Regions from separate parts of the Serratia sp. TSA_198.1 genome, predicted to be linked through region 2. Evidence: predicted binding sites of a transcription regulator. Region 2 holds the regulator's gene; the other holds the start of a gene.
The links. The regulator PurR, encoded in region 2, represses purine synthesis genes. The targets are predictions, from matches to a motif close to CANGCAAACGTTTGCNTG.
Positions count from the first base shown of each region.

Region 1: ACUTSW_RS07285 (amino acid aminotransferase) is a predicted target of PurR. The motif match lies at 3,095-3,112, and genes of this name have one in related genera.

Region 1 covers NZ_JBQZFP010000001.1:1,501,414-1,511,781, reverse strand. Annotated here, with positions in the region: gene ldtD (L,D-transpeptidase) at 1-326, shown strand, start outside; gene ACUTSW_RS07295 (YcbK family protein) at 508-1,056, shown strand; gene ACUTSW_RS07290 (MBL fold metallo-hydrolase) at 1,122-1,769, shown strand; gene ACUTSW_RS07285 (amino acid aminotransferase) at 1,839-3,029, opposite strand; gene ompC (porin OmpC) at 3,274-4,383, opposite strand; gene asnS (asparagine--tRNA ligase) at 4,684-6,084, opposite strand; gene pncB (nicotinate phosphoribosyltransferase) at 6,312-7,517, opposite strand; gene ACUTSW_RS07265 (GGDEF domain-containing protein) at 7,773-9,473, opposite strand; gene pepN (aminopeptidase N) at 9,920-10,368, shown strand, end outside.
Region 2 covers NZ_JBQZFP010000001.1:1,052,839-1,063,206, reverse strand. Annotated here, with positions in the region: gene punC (purine nucleoside transporter PunC) at 1-233, opposite strand, end outside; gene punR (DNA-binding transcriptional activator PunR) at 358-1,302, shown strand; gene purR (HTH-type transcriptional repressor PurR) at 1,299-2,324, opposite strand; gene cydH (cytochrome bd-I oxidase subunit CydH) at 2,649-2,738, shown strand; gene ACUTSW_RS04935 (C40 family peptidase) at 2,953-3,771, opposite strand; gene ACUTSW_RS04930 (Grx4 family monothiol glutaredoxin) at 4,187-4,531, shown strand; gene rnt (ribonuclease T) at 4,603-5,283, opposite strand; gene gloA (lactoylglutathione lyase) at 5,362-5,769, opposite strand; gene idi (isopentenyl-diphosphate Delta-isomerase) at 6,093-6,632, shown strand; gene ACUTSW_RS04910 (alkene reductase) at 6,743-7,840, opposite strand; gene ACUTSW_RS04905 (TetR/AcrR family transcriptional regulator) at 7,931-8,551, opposite strand; gene eptA (phosphoethanolamine transferase EptA) at 8,655-10,292, opposite strand.

The DNA.
Region 1 (10,368 bases), 450 kb from region 2:
TGCACGATACGCCGAACCACAATCTGTTCCAGAAAGATATTCGTGCCCTGAGTTCCGGCTGCGTGCGCGTTAACAAGGCATCTGATTTGGCTAATATGCTGCTGCAAGATGCCGGCTGGAACAATACCCGCGTTTCCTCCACCCTTAAAGGGGGAAATACCACCTACGTAAATATACGTCAGCATATTCCGGTTAAATTGTATTATTTAACCGCCTGGGTTTCTGATGATGGAAAGCCACAATTTCGTACAGATATTTACAATTACGATGATACGGTGAGATCGGGTGCACAAATTTTGGCTCAGGCCGAAAAATTAATGCAATAAATGCAGTAATTATAAATAAATAACGGTCTGAATATCGGATCATGATGCAGGCACTCATTCAGTGGGGGCCTGCAAACCGCGGGACATCACGGGTTGACTCAGGCTGTGTGGGCGGTTATGGTTCGGGCAGTGCGCTGTTTTGTGCATATATTTTGATATTCTTGCCGGGTTTAACAGAAACATGGACAAAATTGATCATCATCGCCGCAAATGGCTGGCGTTAGGTAGCGCCGCCATGGGTATAGCCCTGCTTCCAGGGCAGGCTTTTGCCAGTCTTTCTACTTCACGCCCACGCATTCTGGTCGTAAATAACATGCATACGGGCGAAACGTTGAAGGCCGAATTCTTTGACGGGAAGGGGTATAATAAAGACGAGCTGGTTCGTCTTAATCATCTTTTCCGTGATTATCGCGCCAACAAGATTAAGCCGATCGATCCCCGCCTGTTTGATCAGCTCTACCGTCTGCAAGGTCTGTTGGGTACCAACAAGCCGGTGCAGTTGGTTTCAGGTTACCGCTCCCTGGATACCAACAATGAGCTGCGTGAGCGCAGCCGCGGTGTGGCCAAGCACAGCTATCACACCAAAGGTCAGGCGATGGACTTCCATATCGAAGGCATCCAATTGAGTAATATCCGTAAAGCGGCGTTAAAAATGCGCGGTGGTGGTGTAGGATATTACCCACGTAGCAACTTTGTACACATCGATACCGGCCCGGTGCGGACCTGGTAGTCGCTGTGCACCATAGTGAATAGCGCCAGCCCGCGAGGGTGTGGCGCTGTTGTCGTTGGAGCCTTATGAAATACCAAATTATTCCCGTTACCGCCTTCAGTCAAAATTGTAGCCTGATCTGGTGTGAGAGCACGCAGCAGGCGGCATTGGTCGATCCCGGCGGCGAGGCAGAAAAATTGAAGGCCGAAGTGGCGAAGCAGGGCGTGACGATCACGCAGATCCTGCTGACGCACGGCCATCTCGATCACGTAGGTGCCGCGGCGGAACTGGCTGAGCATTATCAGGTGCCGATTTACGGCCCGGATAAGGAAGACGCTTTCTGGCTGGACGGTCTGCCGGCACAGAGCCGGATGTTTGGGCTGGAAGAGTGTGCGCCGCTGATGCCGACCCAATGGCTGCAAGAAGGCGACAAGGTGCAGGTGGGCGAGATGACGTTCAACGTGTTGCATTGCCCTGGCCATACCCCTGGCCATATCGTCTTTATTAATGAAAAGGCGCGGCTGGCGTTGGTGGGCGACGTGCTGTTTAACGGCGGTGTCGGGCGCAGCGATTTCCCGCGTGGCGATCATCAGGCGCTGATTAACTCTATTCGTACCAAGCTGTTGCCGCAGGGCGATGACATGGCGTTTATCCCAGGTCATGGGCCAATGTCCACTTTTGGCCAAGAGCGTGAAACTAACCCGTTCCTGCGTGAAGAGCCGGCTATCTGGTAAGGTTATTTCCCGGCAGAAATAACTAAGGGGCGCTTTGAGCGCCCCTTTTGCTATTTGCATTGCAATGGGTTACAGCACGGCGACGATGGCCTCGCACAGCGGCGCCATATTGTCCGGCGTCATGCCCGCAACGTTAACGCGACCGGAGTTGACGGCATAAACGCCAAACTCTTCGCGCAGGCGCAGCACCTGCTCTTTACTCAACCCGCTGAACGAGAACATACCGTTCTGGTTGATGATAAAGCTGAAGTCCTGTTCTGCGCCTTTCTCTTGCAGCGTATTGACGAACAACTGACGCATGCGATGGATACGCTGACGCATATCGGTCAGTTCCTGTTCCCACAAGGCACGCAGTGCATCGTCGCCCAGGATGGTCGCCACGACGGCGGCGCCGTGCGACGGTGGGTTGGAGTAGTTGGCACGAATAGCGGCTTTCACCTGGCTGAACGCGCGATCTGCGGTTTCCGCATCGGCGGCTACGATCGTGCAGGCACCGACGCGTTCATTGTACAGGCCGAAGTTCTTCGAGTACGAACTGGCGACGATCAGTTCCTGATGCTTGGCGGCGAAAATACGCAGGCCCTGTGCATCTTCTTCCAATCCCTTCGCAAAGCCCTGGTAGGCGAAGTCGAACAATGGCAACCAGCCGTTGGCGACGGACAGCTCAGCCAATTGGGCCCACTGCTCGGCGGTAGGGTCGATGCCGGTCGGGTTATGGCAGCAGCCGTGGAACAGCACCACATCGCCGGCCTGAGCCTGTTTCAGGCTGTTCAGCAGGCCATCGAAATCCAGCGAATGGTTGGCGGCATCGTAGTAGGCGTATTCCAGGACTTCCAGACCAACGGCGCTGAACACGTTTTTGTGGTTCGGCCAGCTTGGGTTGCTGATCCAGATGCGTTTTGCGGTGGTCTGGTTGGCGATAAAGTCTGCTGCCACACGCAGGCCGCCGGTACCACCGGGCGTTTGCGCAGTGCGTGCACGCTTGTCGGCGATGATTGGGCTTTGTTTGCCAAACAGCAGCTCTTGCGTGCAGGTGGCGAATGCCGGGATGCCTTCAATGCCGAGATAGTTTTTGGTGGTTTCATTTTCCAGCAGATATTGCTCAGCTTTTTTCACGCTGGTCAGTACCGGGGTTTTGCCGGTTTCATCTTTGTAAACACCAATCCCTAAGTTGATCTTATTAGGGCGGGCGTCCGCGCGGAAAATGTCGGTCAGACCCAGGATTGGGTCGGCGGGTGCAGCAGTGATTTTTTCAAACATGTCAGGTGCTTCCATGGCTCGGAGTTAAGCAGACAGAGGCATCAGGGTAGCGCCAGTTATGCGCTTTGCCAACCGTTTGCGAGAAAAACACATCGATCTTGTGAAGGGGGCAGGTTCAGCATAAAAAATGAGGGAGAAGGGGGCGTTGGCAGAATAAAAAGTTACTCGCGGCACAAAAACAAAAACAGGGCCGAAGCCCTGTTTTTAGCTCATACGGCGGTGAACCGCCGTTAAGTATGACAACTTAGAACTGGTAAACCAGACCAACACCTACGATATCATCGGTAGCGGTGCCAGTGGCTTTAGTGAACTCGTTGTCGTCCAGCAGGTTGATTTTGTAATCAACATAGGTGGACATGTTTTTGTTGAAGTAGTAAGTGGTACCAACAGAAACATATTTAACCAGGTCGGCATCGCCGCCGCCGAAGCTAGAACCATGTGCGGTACGGCCAGCCAGGTTTTTACCTTTAGACTGCAGGTAAGACACTTCTGGACGCAGGCCGAAGTCGAACTGGTACTGTGCAGTCACTTCGAAGTTCTGTGTTTTGTTAGCAATACCGGCATCGAAATCACCGTATGGCGTCATGTTACGGGTTTCGGAGTACATGGTTGCCAGGTAGACGTTGTTCGCGTCGTATTTAGCACCAACGGTCCATGCGTCAGCTTTGTCGCCGCCAGCAGTGGAGTTGTTGGTTTGCTTGTCAGTACGGTCAGAAGACGCGTATGCAGCACCGAAGCTTACGCCTTCGCCGATGTCATAAGTAGAAGACAAGCCCCAACCGTCGCCGTTTTGTTTCTTCAGAGCGCGGCCGTCGTTTTCGTTTTTACCCTGGTACTGAACAGCGAAATTCAGACCGTCAACCAGACCGAAGAAGTTGTTGTTACGATAAGTAGCAACGCCGTTGGTACGGCCGGTCATGAAGTTGTCGGTGTAGGTGTAAGTATCGCCGCCGAACTCTGGCAGCATATCTGTCCAGCCTTCCACGTCGTACAGTACGCCGTAGTTACGGCCGTAGTCGAATGAACCGTAGTCAGCAAATTTCAGACCTGCGAAGCCCAGACGAGTCTTGGTGCCTTCGGTGCCTTGAGATTCAGCGTGGTTAGCCTGAACGTTGTATTCCCACTGGCCGTAACCGGTCAGTTGGTCAGTAATCTGGGTTTCACCTTTGAAGCCGAAACGAACATAGGTCTGGTCGCCGTCATTGCCTTTGTCGTCGGAGAAGTAGTGCAGACCGTCAACTTTGCCGTACAGATCCAGCTTGTTGCCGTCTTTGTTGTAGATTTCAGCTGCGTTTGCTGCACCAGCAGCTAACAGAGCCGGGATTACCACTGCAAGAATGTTGCGCTTCATCATTATTACCCTCATTGGTGTTATTCGGACACCTTTGCCACTGCCGCCAATAATTCTTTTGGAACTATTGTAGATAGATTGGTGTCGTCCTGTGTCTGCACGCAGTGTTCCATTCGTGGGCGGGTTAATCTAGAACGAAAATGCTACCAATGTACTAATGAGGTTTCAAAAGGAAAGTATGTGTAACAAAATGTAATATTAAGGGAACTTTGTGACGCGGGTCAATATTAGAAAATGCGAAAGGCCAGCAAAGCTGGCCTTGGTTTTGTAACTAAATTATTTGGAAATGTTTAGACTGATTAATTAAAAGCTTGCGTTACGCGGAGTGCGTGGGAACGGAATGACATCGCGCACGTTTTGCACGCCGGTCACATAGGCGATTAAACGCTCAAAGCCTAAACCGAAACCGGCATGAGGAACGGTGCCGTAACGACGCAGATCACGATACCACCAGTAATCTTCTTTATTCAGGCCCATCGCATCCAGGCGCTGATCCAAGACGTCCAGACGTTCCTCACGCTGGGCACCGCCGATGATCTCGCCAATGCCTGGGGCCAGCACGTCCATGGCTGCAACGGTTTTGCCGTCGTCGTTCATGCGCATATAGAAAGCTTTAATGTCTTTCGGGTAGTTCTTCACCACCACCGGCGCTTTAAAGTGTTTCTCGGCCAGATAGCGCTCATGCTCGGAAGACAGGTCGATGCCCCAGGATACCGGGTTTTCGAAGGTTTGGCCGGAGGCGATCAGGATTTCCACCGCTTCGGTGTAATCCACCTGGGCGAAATCGGAAGAAACAAAGCGCTTCAAACGCTCAATCGCATCTTTGTCCACACGCTCGGCGAAGAACTGCATGTCATCCATACGCTCGTTCAACACGGCCTGGAACACATACTTCAGCATTTTTTCCGCCAGTTCGGCGATGTCTTCGAGGTCGGCAAACGCCACTTCCGGTTCGATCATCCAAAATTCAGCCAAGTGGCGGCTGGTGTTGGAGTTCTCTGCGCGGAAGGTGGGGCCGAAGGTATACACTTTCGACAACGCGCAGGCGTAAGTTTCGCCGTTCAACTGGCCGGAAACGGTCAGGAAAGCTTCTTTGCCGAAAAAGTCCTGGCTGAAATCAACCGCGCCTTTATCGGTGCGCGGCAGATTTTCCAGATCCAGCGTTGAAACCCGGAACATTTCGCCGGCGCCTTCGGTATCGGAAGCGGTGATCAGCGGGGTGGAAACCCAGAAGAACCCGTTCTCGTGGTAGAAACGGTGGATCGCCTGCGCCAGCGTATGACGCACACGGGCCACGGCGCCGATCAGGTTAGTACGTGGACGCAGGTGAGCTACCTCGCGCAGGTACTCGATGCTGTGACGTTTGGCCGCCATCGGATAAGTGTCCGGATCGTCAACCCAGCCCACCACTTTGATGGCGGTCGCTTGCAGTTCGAAACTCTGGCCTTCGCCCGGAGAGGCAACGACTTTGCCGGTGACTTCAATCGAGCAGCCGGTAGTCAGATGCAGCACTTCATCCTGATAATTCGGCAGAGAATTATTAACGACGGCCTGTAACGGATCAAAGCAGGAACCGTCATAGACGGCCAGGAAGGAGATACCAGCTTTAGAATCTCTCCGGGTACGCACCCAACCGCGTACGGTGACTTCACTGTCAACCGCAGCACGACCTTGCAGTACGTCGACTACAGGCACTACGCTCATAAATTTCTCTCTTTATAATTTGATTTGGAAATAGCTTAAAACCCAACAATATGGGGATGGTGCTATGTTACTTGCCGCGATGCAGAGCACAAGCAGAAATCGCCGGATTGGAACAACATTTCTTGGGGCTGGGCGAAAAGGGGGCAGCGGAAAGCGTCTTATTAAAGAAGAAAAAAGCCGGCCTGAAGTTTTCAGCCGGCTTTTTAGCGTTTGCAACGCATGGCCGCTTAGCTGGCTTTTTTCACCAGCGGCAGATCGAAGGCTTTGCGCAAGGCCTTCACGAAGGCCTGATCCTGACAGATGGTTTTGCCCGGGCTGTCGGACAGTTTAGCCACTGGCTTGCCCTTGCATTCAACCAGTTTGATGACGATATTCAGCGGTTTTACGCCCGGAATGTCGCAGGTCAAACGCGTGCCGATGCCGAACACCAGGTCGATGCGTTGATAGAAGTGGCGATAAAGCGCCAGCGCCTTGTCCAGATCCAGGTTGTCGGAGAACACCAGCGTTTTGCTCATCGGATCGATGCCCAGCTTCTGGTAATGCGCGATGGCTTTTTCACCCCATTCAAACGGGTCGCCGGAGTCATGGCGCAGCCCCTGATAACGCGGCGCGAATTGCGGGCCGAAATCACGCAGGAAGGCATCCATGGCGATGCAGTCGGTCAACGCGATGCCGAGTTGGTCCGGGTACTCGTCCAACCAGGCCTGCAATGCCGCTCGTTGACTGTTGGCCAACACCGGGCTTATCTGTTGATGCGCCTGGAACCATTCATGCGCCTGGGTGCCTACCGGCGTCAGGCCGAGTTGATGCGCCAGATCGTAATTGCTGGTACCGACCAGGTAGGGGAATTCGTTTTTCAGCGTGCTGACGATCGCCTGCTGCACGCTTTTGGAGAAACGGCGACGGGTGCCGAAATCCATCAGTTTGAAGCGGGAGATATCCACATCGGCGCTCACGGCTTTAAACTGCGCCAGTTTGCTGCGCAGATGCGCTACCGCCATGTCCGGCGTGATCTGCGGCGAGCGGTGACGGTGCACCACTTCGCTGATCACCGCCAGCAGGGGGACTTCCCACAAAATCACTTCGCGCCACGGGCCGGTAATGCGGATATGCAGTCTGCCGCCACTATTGTCGATCTGAACCTGCTGCGGGTCATAGCGGAAATCACGCAACCAGTTCAGGTAGTCCTGACGGAAGAACGGCAACCCTGAAAGATAGCCAAACTCAGCCTCGGTCAGCGCCAGTTGGCTCATCAGAGCGACTTGCGCACGGATTTCGTCGGCATATTCGCCCAGCAGTTCATCACCGCGACAGCGAAATTCAGCCGCCACGCTGATCGCGGGGTAGCGATGGAACACGGCTTGCTGCATATGAAGCTTGTAAGCGTCAGTATCAAGCAGTGATGTCAAAATCGGGGAAGCGTATTGAGTCATAGCGCGTTACTGCATCCTCGTCAGGCGCGAGTCCAAATCCGGATAGACATAAAAAAGTTGAGCGAGTATACCCGGATTATCCTGTTATTGAAGCTGCATCACACCACAAATCGCCGGAGCGGGTCGAGGATTAAACGTGCCTTTATGCCGGCTTGCCTTCAGGTTCCAGACAGAAAAGTCAGATAAGCCTGTAAGGTGAATGACTTAGCCTAATTAGTCATAGAAATTATAATGTTAATTATTTTAAACAACAATTCAGATAAAACCGGTCGGCGTGTGGATGCTGATCCGGTCCTTGCCGTTTTTCTTGCAGAAATAGAGCGCTTCATCCGCCTGTTTGATCGCCGTCGGCAGCAGCCTGAGGCTGTTCACCTGGGCAATACCGCAACTGGTCGTGAAACGCACGGTTTGCCCGTCATCGAGGGTTAGGGTGAGTTGGTGGGTGCGCTCGCGTAGCTTAGACATAATTTCTCGCGCATTCTCCAGCGTGCAGTTGCCGAGGATCACGGCAAACTCCTCACCGCCATAGCGGCAAAAAATGTCGCTGGAGCGGAAGGCGTCCTGCAGCAATTTGCCGAAGGCCACCAGTGCACGGTCGCCGATATCATGCCCGTAACTGTCATTCAGTTTTTTGAAATTATCGATATCAATCAAACAGAAGGCCAACGGGTAGCTGCGGGCTGCCAGGGATTCGCATTCACGGAAGAACTTGCGGCGGTTATAGATATTGGTCAGGGGATCAAGAAACGAAGAGGCTTCCAGCTCTTGGATCAACAGATGTTTTTCATTTTCCAGCGTCACCTTTTCCAATTGATACTGTTTTAGCTGTTTAATGGCGTCGCTGATGGCGATTAACTCCTGGCCGTAAAACACCTCATTGCGGTCGATGTTCATATTGCCGCGCGACAACCGCAAAATATTATTATGCGTTTTAGTCAGCCAGCGGCTGATATTTGAACAGTAAACCAGCGTCGGCAGGAAAATAAACAGCACGATCAGACCACCGAGAGAAATCAAGCCATAAATAGCCGTCTGGCTGGTGTAGATCTTATGCTGTGATGCGGCGATTTCCAGTTCAAAACTGCGTTGATAAAGCCGTTGCGAAAGCTCACTCAGATTTTTGACGTACTGATAAATAAAATCGGCGGAGTAGGGGGTATGATTATCGATTGCGGTATACAGCCCTTGGGTAATCCGGTCGATCTGCCCTTTCGAAAGCTGGCGGAGCATCTCATTCACCAGCAGGGTGGTGGGTACATCGTTGTAGGTCAGTTTCATAAAGATCAGCCGGGTGCTTAGTGCATTCAACACCCCGGTGAGCTGTACGGCTTTCAGATAGGCGTCTTTGCGCTCCAACTGATTGGTGTTCACGTCAATGACCTGATCGATTAATTCGGTCAGGGACATATTCAGTCGGTTATTCAGGCGCACGGCTTCCAGAAACAGAAACGAGTCGGCATCGATCATGCGGGTATCGTAGGTATAACGGTAGTAGCTTTTGCTGGTCTGAGAAATGTAGTAGGCGCTGTTGATATTAAACAGATTGGCATTGGCATCGGTAACATATGAAAGCTGTCGATTATCGTTATCCAGCAATTGTTCCATCAGGCCGAGCATGGAAAGCGCGGCGATTTTTTGCCGTATACCGAGCTGTTGCGAAATCTTGCTGTCGATATGCGGCTTGAACAGGGCAATTTTTTCGCGCGCCAGGCTGTCGGCCTCTTGCCATTGCGCCGGGGTAATGTCCGCATTAACCAGACTCAGACGTTTTAAACGGTGCGCCAACAGGGTGGCTTGAAAGGCTTCCGAGATCTCTTTGGCGCGACTCACCTTATACAGGTTAAGTTGATTGTCGCGATAGTCGGTATGGGCTTCAATCAGCTCATCGGAAATAAATATGGCGAACGATGACATCAGGGCAAAGGTAAAAAAATAGATCAGATATTTTACTTTCATATTGCCGTGAGTCCTTAAACCAGATTTATCAATTATATCATCGAGGCAGCTGATATGTCTTAACTATACCCCCGGAACCTCTGTCACCGAGAGGCGTTCTGCAGGCAGGGGTTTAGGGTTGGGAGCGGCGTTGAAACGGGGGCAATGGCCCATGACGATGAAGTATCGACCGGTCTGTTATGAAAGGCGGCTTTTAGCATTAAATGCTGATTTTTGCTCTGCATCAGGTGAAGGAGCCTGATGGCATGGGCCCTTCGGCGACAACATTAGGATCCACCTCCGATTTCTCCGTTCCAGTACTCCGGCATCTCTAGGCTTTTTTCGTGGCTGTGATACAGTTTATTTACAATCAGGATCATCAACATTTTCGCGCCTCTGCGGCAGCTGAAATAAGCCAATGATGACAACCTGGCACCTGTAACTCACTGAGACGTCAAAGGGTTTTTATGACACAACTGCCACAGGCGAAGTATCGCCACGATTATCGCGCGCCAGACTACAGCATCACCGACATTGATTTGGATTTTGAGCTGGACGCAGAAACGACACGCGTCACTGCAGTCAGCAAGATTAAACGTCAGGGCGCTGCCGAGGCGGCGCTGGTGCTGAATGGCGAAGATCTGACGCTGGTAAGTATTCAGATCGACGGGCAGCCGTGGAGCGCCTATCAGTTGCAGGATAACAAGCTGGTTATAGAGAAATTACCAGCACAATTTACCATGACCATCGTCAATGATATTCACCCGGCGAAGAATACCGCGCTGGAAGGGCTGTATCTGTCAGGCGAAGCGTTGTGTACCCAGTGTGAGGCGGAAGGTTTCCGTCACATCACCTATTATCTGGACCGCCCGGACGTGTTGGCGCGCTTCACTACCCGCATTGTGGCGGATAAGGC
Region 2 (10,368 bases):
AGGCCAATCAGCAGAACGGGTTTGCGGCCCAAATTATCGGAGAGCGGCCCCCAGAGCAGTTGAGCAAAGGCAAAACCGGCCAGGAAAATGCTAAGGCTGGCGCTGATTGCGCCGGCGGAAATTTGCAGATCTTGCTGCATAGCGCCAAAGGCGGGCAGATACATGTCGGTGGCCAGGTAACCCAGCATGCTCAGGCCGGCAAGATAGAACATAAAACCAAAGGAATTTCGCATGGTATTTCTCATTAATATTTTATTGTCGCAGGTTTTTAGCGCCGGCAAGTGTATCCGGCTGGATCTCTGCTTGTGAAACGGTAATATTTGCGAAGTGCTGTTAAAAAAATTGAAGGCAAAAATCATGTGGTCTGAATATTCGCTTGATGTCGTGGACGCGGTCGCCCGCACCGGCAGCTTCAGCGCGGCGGCGCAGGAACTGCACCGGGTACCTTCGGCGGTTAGCTATACTGTGCGGCAACTAGAACAATGGTTGGCGGTACCGCTATTTGAACGGCGTCATCGCGATGTAGAACTGACGCTGGCTGGCACGCTGTTTATTCAGGAAGCGCGCGGTGTCATCAAAAAAATGCTCGACACTCGCAGGCAGTGCCAGCAGGTGGCCAATGGTTGGCGTGGCCAATTAAAAATTGCGGTGGATATCATCGTCAAACCGCAGCGCTGCCGTCAGCTGGTGCTGGATTTTTACCGTCAATTCCCCGATGTGGAGCTGTTGGTCCAACCCGAAGTGTTTAACGGCGTATGGGATGCGCTGGTGGATGGCCGCGCCGATATGGCGATCGGCGCTACGCGGGCGGTGCCGGTTGGCGGTGGTTTCGCCTTTCGCGACATGGGCGACATGCGTTGGTTGTGTGTCGCCAGCCCCCAGCATCCCTTGGCGGGGTTGGATGGCCTGCTAAACGATGATCAGCTCCGGCCTTTCCCTTCGCTGTGTCTGGAGGATACGTCACGCAATTTGCCCAAGCGGGTCACCTGGACGCTGGACAATCAACGGCGGCTGGTGGTGCCGGATTGGGCCTCTGCGGTGGATTGCCTGTGCGCCGGATTGTGCGTCGGCATGATGCCTGCGCATCAGGTATTGCCGTTGGTACAGCGTGGTGAATTGGTGGCGCTGCAACTGCAACAGCCATTTCCCGCCAGCCCATGCTGCCTGACCTGGCAGCAGAATACCCCATCGCCGGCGATGGCCTGGCTGCTGGATTACCTGGGGGACAGTGAAACCTTGAATCAGGAATGGTTAAGCGAAGTGACGCCGGAAGCCGCTTTGGCTCCCGGCGTTGGCGACTAGCGGCGGTAATCGATGAAGGGACCGTCGGCGACCGAGCGGCGTTCAACCAGCTTCGGATGTACCTCAATGACTTGCGACTCTTCACGCTTGCTGATGATGCGATCCAGCAGCATGGTGAACGCCATCTCGCCCAAACGCTCTTTGGGCTGATGGATGGTCGTCAGTGCCGGCGTGAAATAGCGGGCGTTGCGCACATTATCGTAACCAATAACGGAAATATCCTGCGGTACGCGCAACCCCAGCTCATCAGCGGCGCAAATAGCGCCCATTGCCATAATGTCGCCGCCGCAGAATACCGCCGTTGGGCGCTGTTTCTGCGATAATATCTGGTGCATGGCTTTGTAGCCGGATTCCGGTTCGAAGTCACCTTGTACAATCCACTCGTCGCGCACCTCGATATTGGCTTCTTCCATGGCTTTTAAAAAGCCCTGATGGCGGCCGCCGCCGGTATTGCGCGCTAATTGGCCCGGAATGGCGCCAATCTCACGGTGGCCACGCTCGATCAGATAGCGGCCGGCCAGATAACCGCCTTCGAAGGCGTTGTCGATAATAGTATCGGTAAAATCACCGCGTGCTGCGCCCCAGTCCATGACCACCATCGGGATGTTACGGTAATCTTCCAGCATCCCCAGCAATTGATCCGGGTATTCAGAGCACATCACCAGCAGGCCATCGACGCGTTTTTGCGCCAGCATCGCCAGATAAGCGCGTTGCTTGTCCAGGTTATTGTGCGAGTTACACAGGATCAGCGTATAGCCTTTGCTGTAGCAGCTGTTTTCCACCGCCTCGATCACTTCGGCGAAATAGGGCGCTTCGCTGGAGGTAGCCAGCAGACCGATAGATTTGGTGTGATTGACTTTCAGGCTGCGCGCCACGGCGCTGGGAGAATAGTGCAGCTCTTTGATCGCGGCCGCGACGGCCGCTTTAGTCTCTTCGGCGACGAAACGAGTCTTATTGATGACGTGCGAAACGGTGGTGGTGGAAACGCCAGCGCGTTTGGCCACATCTTTAATCGTTGCCATGTAAAGAATGACTCCTGAACTCACATGTTGCAGCATGTAAGTGTGATGTTAATCGTTTGCCTGCGTAGATCCTTCTTCCAAATAAGCGAAGCTGAGTTTTTAGTGTATTGAAGTCGTCAGCGTTTGGTCAGGAGGGGCATTTTTGCCGGTACGCAGTTGTGAACTGCGAATTTTGTCCCATATTGAGCCAAAGTGGAAGAGGTAATCAGTATTATAAACCGGGAAATGATAACAAGATTTTATTGTCTAACTGTGGGAAAATGGTTTGACGCATTAATTGTGTGCCTTTTATCCTTGGGATAACCCGTCTGAAAAGGAGTTGTAATGGATACCGATCTGAAAATGTCACTGTTCACCACTGTGTGCGCGCTGGCCGTTATTATTGCTTTTAGCTTCACCGCGGCGTTGAACTGATCCCTGGTTGTCACACAGGCGCAGTTCACTGCGCCTGTCCGCATTTTCCCACCGCTACGTCAGATTTTTCCACAAGTGCCCCGTTCACCCACACCCGGATGTTTTCCATGCGGCTTCGCGAAACCGCGGTCTGAGAGCGACTAAAAGGCCTAAGATCAGAACGCTTGCGGTAGGCGGTGAGGCGTGCGGCTGGGGGGACCAGCCGCGGAGGCGATTATCGAATGGTTTTCGGTGTTACCACACGGCGGGCGCCAATGTAGTGGTTTTGCCAGTAGTCGTTGTCCAACTGGCTGATACGGATTTCCTCACCGGTACGCGGTGACTGAATGAATTTGCCGTTGCCCAGATAGACGCCGACGTGATCGGCCACGCCACGGTTGTTGATGCGGAAGAACACCAGGTCACCGCTTTCCAGCTCGTTTTTCTTGATCGGCGCCGCGTCGCGCAGGTGGTACATCTCGTTGGCAGTACGCGGCATCTTGATTTTCACTACGTCTTTATAGGCGTAATAAATCAGTCCGCTACAGTCAAAACCGGTTCTTGGCGAAGTGCCGCCCCAGCGATAAGGTTTGCCCATTTGATCCATCAGCTTGGCCATTGCGGTTTGCTTGGCGTGCTGATAGCGCTTTTTGTGCGCCGGGCTGAGTTTCAGCGGTTTTTCGTCGCGAGCCAATTTGGCGGTGGCCATGCCGGGTTCCCGGTGGCGACCATAACCTTTTTTGTAACCCTTTTTCGGTGGGGTCACTTTGATTTTGGCTATTTTCTGGGTTTGGTGTTTCGATTTTGCGCTGACGATCTTTTTAGCGGTTTTTTCTGTTTTGGCTTTGGAAACCTTGGCTGTTTTTGGCGGAGCAGTGACTTTCACTTTTTTGCTGGCCTTTGCCGCTTTCTTTTTCTTGCGGTCATCCGGCCGTGCTTCATTAACGTGGCTCTTGCGCTGCTCGGCGGCAATACGCGCCTGTGGCGCAGCGTGCGCCAGATTTAAGAATAGCTGTGTAAACAACAGCACAAAAAGCGTAAGAATTAAACGCATGTCGACGTTACCAACCTTGGCCCCGGAACAGATATCGAAAGAATGACAGTATTCCCCAATTTCGCCATATAAAACAGCGAAGAACTCATAAATGATAATCCATATTGTGAGAAAACGTTAACAGCATTTTTTTTGCCGAAAAATCAATCCGTTGGTGTGTAAAAAATCACCTTTGGCCGCTGTTGGTATTATTAAAGGGGTACCAGGAGGCGGAAAAATATATTAGTGAAATGGTCGGATTAAAAATGTTATTCTGAGCGTATGTTTTAACCGGAATGGCCTTTGCCGGTAAGATGCGATTGGCAACGGGGAATACCCTTGCAAAAGATGGCGTTTTCTTGCGACTGTTCCAGCCGCTACAATAGCCAGTGTGATGCATGTTGTAGCCATGAGATGTGGCTTGAGGAAGCAATAAATGACGACGATTGAAAAAATTCAGCAGCAGATCGGTGAGAACCCAATTCTGCTGTACATGAAAGGTTCACCGAAATTGCCAAACTGCGGTTTCTCTGCGCAAGCGGTGCAGGCGCTGTCTGCTTGTGGCGAACGCTTTGCCTACGTTGATATTCTGCAGAATCCGGACATCCGCTCCGAGTTGCCGAAATACGCCAACTGGCCGACTTTCCCGCAGCTGTGGGTCGACGGTGAGCTGGTAGGCGGCTGTGATATCATTATCGAAATGTATCAGCGCGGCGAACTGCAACAGCTGATCAAAGAAACGGCAGCGAAGTACAAAGAGCAAGAAGACCAGCAGCCATAACGGCTCGGGTTTATTGCAAGAAGACATCGGGCGGCGCCAGTGCAAACTGGGCCGCCCGATTTATTTGCGGTTCAGTCAGTATCACCGATGGCCAGCGGCCATCCGCCAAGGCGTTTCCAGCGGTTAACCAGCTCGCAGAACAGTTGAGCGGTTTGTTCGGTGTCGTACAGGGCCGAATGCGCCTGGGTGCTGTCGAACGGAATATTGGCGGCAATACAGGCTTTGGCCAACACGGTTTGCCCCAACACCAGCCCGCTTAGCGCGGCAGTGTCAAAGGTGGCGAACGGGTGGAAAGGGTTGCGCTTCAGGCTTGCGCGTTCTGCTGCGGCCATCAGGAAACTGTGATCAAAGTTGGCGTTGTGCGCCACGATAATCGCCCGGTTGCAGCCACGGTCCTTGATGCCTTTGCGTACCGCTTTAAAAATGGCGTGTAACGCATCGTATTCACTGACTGCACCGCGCAACGGGTTATGCGGGTCGATACCGTTGAATGCCAGCGCTTCCGGTTGCAGGTTGGCGCCTTCAAAAGGTTCAACGTGAAAGTGCAGGGTTTCATCCTGCTGCAACCAGCCTTCTTCGTCCATTTTTAACGTAACGGCGGCAATCTCCAGCAGCGCGTCGGTTTTGGCATTAAATCCAGCGGTTTCTATATCTATCACTACGGGATAAAACCCACGAAAACGGCCACTCAGGGCGTTAAGATCACTTTTTTCGGCCATCAGTTTCTTATCTTCATCGAATGCAGCGCGCATTATGGCAAATTTTACGCCCGGTTGCAGGCGGTATCGCAGGCATAACAAGAAGGGCGCTGAAAGCGCGCCTCATCGGTCTCAGTGGCCGAGGCCCTGACCGGCGTGTTTGTTCTCGATCAGTTCGATCTTATAACCGTCCGGATCTTCAACAAAGGCGATAATCGTGGTGCCGCCCTTGACCGGCCCGGCTTCACGGCTCACTTTGCCGCCGGCGTGGCGAATGCTGTCGCAGGTGGCGGCCACATCGTCGACGCCCAACGCCAGATGGCCGAATGCGGTGCCCATCTCGTAGCTGTCGGTGCCCCAGTTGTAGGTCAGCTCAATCACCGCGCCTTCGCTTTCATCGGTATAACCGACAAATGCCAACGAGTATTTGTATTCTGGGTTCTCGCTGGTGCGCAGCAGGCGCATGCCTAATACCTTGGTATAGAAGTCGATGGAGCGTTGCAGGTCACCGACGCGGATCATGGTATGGAGTAAGCGCATAATTCCTCTGATTGGATGTGCCGTCGTCAACGGCGAATGGATCTTAGCGAAACTCAGTATAGCGTTGCCGTATAAGGGATTTCAATTTATCGACATGGCTAAAGCATGAGAATAAAGGTGACAATGTCACCTATGCATCGGCTATTCTGATGATAACCGCACAGTATGCTGTCGTTCGAATCAGGGAAATAAGTACTATTAGCCACCTCAAGGGGGGCGAGGTCTGATAGCGGGCCAGGGTTGGATCGCGTCAATTGATAAATTTGGGTCTGGTTAGGGTTTTACCGGTACGAAGTCATCGCTCTTGCCGAAGGAGGCCATCAATGGATGAAATGCTGATTCTGGTTGATGCCGATGATAATTCCATCGGCTCGCAAACAAAAACGCGGATACATCAGCAGGGGTTGTTGCACCGAGCGTTTTCAATTTTTATCTTCGATAGCAAGGGCCGTTTACTACTGCAACAGCGAGCTTTCAGTAAATATCATTCGGCTGGGTTATGGACCAACAGTTGCTGTGGCCACCCGCGCTGGGGAGAGGCGACGGCAGCAGCGGCGCAGCGTCGGTTACAGGAGGAGATGGGGTTCAGCAGCGAGTTGCAGCAGGTCTCCAGCTTCATTTATCGGTCAGAGGTGCCGGGCGACTTAATTGAGCACGAGTTCGATCATATCTACGTGGGATTATTTGATGGCGAGCCTCAGGGGGATCCTGCCGAAGCCCATAGCTGGCTGTGGATGGATATTCAGCAATTAACTGATGAGATAAAACGGAGCCCAGATAAATTTACCGTTTGGTTTCGGGAAATAATGAATACTGTCGATGCCAACGAGATCGCGCGTTGGGCGACGTTGGCGACTCATTAATTGCATTCGCGTTGTACGACAAGAGCCGTCTTTACCCGTCCCAACGGCTTTACCGATAAAACAGCAAAAAGCCCGCCGGCATTCGTTCACCGGCAGGCTTTTTATCTTACTTACAGCGTCGGATAATCGGTGTAACCCTCGGCGCCGCCGCCGTAGAAGGTTTCCGCCTGCGGCTCGTTCAGCGGTGCGTTCTGTTTGAAGCGCTCGACCAGATCCGAGTTGGCGATGTAGCTGCGGCCAAAGGCCACCGCATCGATAAAGCCTTTGTTGATCAGCTCTTCGGCTTTCTCGGCGGTGTAGGCGCCTGCGCCGACAATTACCCCTTTAAAGCGGGCACGCACTGAATCGCGGAAGGCGTTGGAATACGGTTTGCCGCCTGCCCAGTCCGGTTCGGAAATGTGCAGGAAAGCGATGTTGCGCTTATTCAACTCTTCGACCAGATACAGCGCCGCTTCTTCCTGATCTTCACCGTTATCCAGACCATTGAACGGGCCCAACGGCGAAATGCGGATGCCGATATGCTCTGAACCCCATTCAGCGATGGTCGCGTCGACCACTTCCAACGTCAGACGTGTGCGGTTTTCGATGCTGCCGCCGTACTGATCGGTGCGCTGGTTGGAGGCAGGGGACATGAACTGGTGCAGCAGATAACCGTGGGCCGCGTGCAGTTCGATAAAGTCGAAACCGGCCTCACGCGCATTGGCGCTTGCCTGGCGGAAATCGTTAATGATGCCTGGGATCTCTTCGGTTTCCAGCGCACGCGGGGTCGAGGTTGGAACCCGCACCCAGGCACCGGTTTCGTCACGCACGGTGGTGCGGGTGTCGGCATTGATCGCGGAAGGGGCTACCGGTGCCTGTTGGCCCGGTTGCAGGCTGTTGTGGGAGATACGGCCCACATGCCACAACTGAACGGCGATATGGCCGTTTTTATCGTGTACGGCCTGGGTGATCTTTTTCCACGCGGCGATCTGCTCTGGGGTATGCAGCCCCGGAGCGCCGGCATAGCCTTTCGCCTGGAAAGAAATCTGGGTGGCTTCGGTCACGATCAGACCGGCGCTGGCGCGCTGGGCATAATATTCGGCCATCAACGGAGTAGGAATATCGCCAGGCTCAATGCTTCGAAGACGCGTCAGCGGGGCCATAAACACGCGGTTTGGCAAAGTTGCAGAGCCAACCTTCAGCGGGGAGAACAATTTTTCAATCTTCATAGTGCATCCTATATTAATAGACCGGTCGACTAGTAATGGCTAACTAACTGCCCAACAGAGTAATTTTTCGGTAAAGCTCGGGTGTTGCGTTTACGGCTGCGGCGGGCGCAACAGCAATTCAATACTTTCCAGCGCGCTGGTCAGCGGGGCGACCGAACGGCGGATTTTGGCGCGCAGCGAGGCGCCAAGCCACAGTGAGTACAGCGTTTCTGCGGTGGCCGCCGGGCTCATGGCTATCGACAGCGATCCTTCGCGGATACCGCGCTCGATGGCATCCTGCAGGTGGCCAATAACCCGTGCGGTGCCGATCTCCAACGCGTGGCGCATGGGTTCCGACAGGTCGCTCACTTCGGCAGAGAGTTTCACCGCCAAACAGGCGTTATGGCATTCGCTGCGGCAATGGAAGCTGATCGCCTGGGCGTAATAGCTCAGCAACTGGTGGCGAGCGTCGCTTTTATCGTCGCTAAACAGCCGTTGCATTTCAGTATCGTAGTGTTCGAAATAACGCTGCAGCATGCCTTCGCCGAAGGCTTCCTTCGAGCGGAAATAGTGATAGAACGAACCTTTCGGCACACCCGCCGTGGCCAGCAGTTCGCTCAGCCCCATGCCGGTAAAACCCAGGCGTAGGCTAAGGGACTCGCCGGTAGCGAGCAGATGTTCACGTGTATCTACGGGGCAGTGCGCATGTTTCGTCATAATGAGGATTAGCATAATAGACCGATTGGTCTAGGTCAATAACAATAAAAAAACCGGCGCAAAAACGCCGGTTACGAAGCAGGGTATTTTGCCCGATCAGGGGGCAGAAGTTAAGCCGTTATGCCCCGCTGCGGCAGCGTTGCAAAATATCCAACTGCGACTGATATTCACGGGTTTGCACGTTCAGCATACCGAGCAGGGTATGGAACAGATTATCTTGCGAGATCTCATCCTTTTCGGCCATATTGTTCAGGCACTGGCGATCAATCTTGACGTTGCGCTCATAGTCGGCGGACATCCACATCAGGAAAGGAACGTGGGTCTGCTGGCTGGGGGCAAACACATAAGGCGTACCGTGCAGGTACATGCCATTTTCACCCAGGGATTCGCCGTGATCGGAGAGGTAAACCAGCGCGGTATTGAACTTGTCACTGTGCTGTTGCAGCAGCTTGATGGTGTCGTCCAGCATGGCGTCGGTATAGAGCAATGAGTTGTCATAAGTATTTACCAACTGCTCATGGGTGCAATCCTGGATCTGATTGCTGTCGCAGGTTGGCGAAAACTTCTGGAACTCCGGCGTGCTGCGGCGGAAATAGGCCGGCCCGTGGCTGCCCATCTGATGCAACACTATCACGCTATCGTCTTTCAGACCGTTGATGTAGTCGTTCAGTTTATACAGCAGCACGTTATCCATACAGACGTCGCCATCGCAATCCTGCGGTAGTTTTAGCTTGGTCATGTCGACGTGCGGTACGCGATCGCAGGCACCTTTGCACCCACCGTCGTTTTCACGCCAAAGTACGTTGACGCCGGCATGCGCCAGCACGTCGAGCATGCCTTCCTGGTGAGTCGCCAGGGTGGCGTCGTAGTCCTTGCGCGGCATATTGGAGAACATGCAGGGGACAGAGATTGCCGTTTCGGTACCGCAGGAGCTGGCGTTTTTGAAGTACACCACATTATCTTGCTTCAGGCGCGGATTGGTTTCACGCCCGTAGCCGCCGAGCGAAAAATTCTCGGCGCGGGCGGTTTCACCCACAACCAGGATCACCAGGGATTTCTTTTGTTGCCCGGCGATCAGCGGCCCTTTACGTGCGTCTTCGCCGATTTTCACCAGCGGCAGATTACGAGTGAAATAGCGCTGCTGGGTAAATTTGATGGTGCCGGAAACGAAGTTCGACGGCGTCAGCATTTTCACCACGCTTTTATTGTTGCGGATCAGCGAGGCGTAATCCTTATAAAACAGTGCGGCGATAATCAGGATCACCACCACGGAAAGCATCACGTTGGCGGCGCGCAGCCCAGCCATATACCACCACGGGCGGGTGATGCGGATTTCGGTAAAACAGACCAACACGGCAGGCAAGATGCCAAGCAGCACCAGCCACAACCCCATGCGTGGCGTCAACAGAGCGGTCGCCTCTTGCGGGTTGGTTTCGAAGGCGTTTTGCATCATGTTGCCGTCGATCACCACGCCGTAGCTGAACATAAAGTAGTTCGCGGCAGCGCTGCCAAGGAGGAAGAAAATCATCAGCGGTTTGCGCAGGAAAGGCACGGTCAGCAGGCTGAAGATAATGTTCAGCGCGCAGAAAATCACTACCGGCATGGTGGCGGCGAAGATCAGGTTGTGGACGCTATCGAAATTGATATACGACCAGGCCTTATGCAGGAATAACGCGTTCTGGAACAGAGTGAAAAACAAGGCGCTGGCGAGGATAAACCCCAGGCTGTTGCACTGTAAGCGTTGACGTAACCACATTGCCAAATCTGAATCCTGATAGTGAGTAATGCGCTGAAATTTACAGGATGAAACTTAAGAAAACCTTAGAGATTCA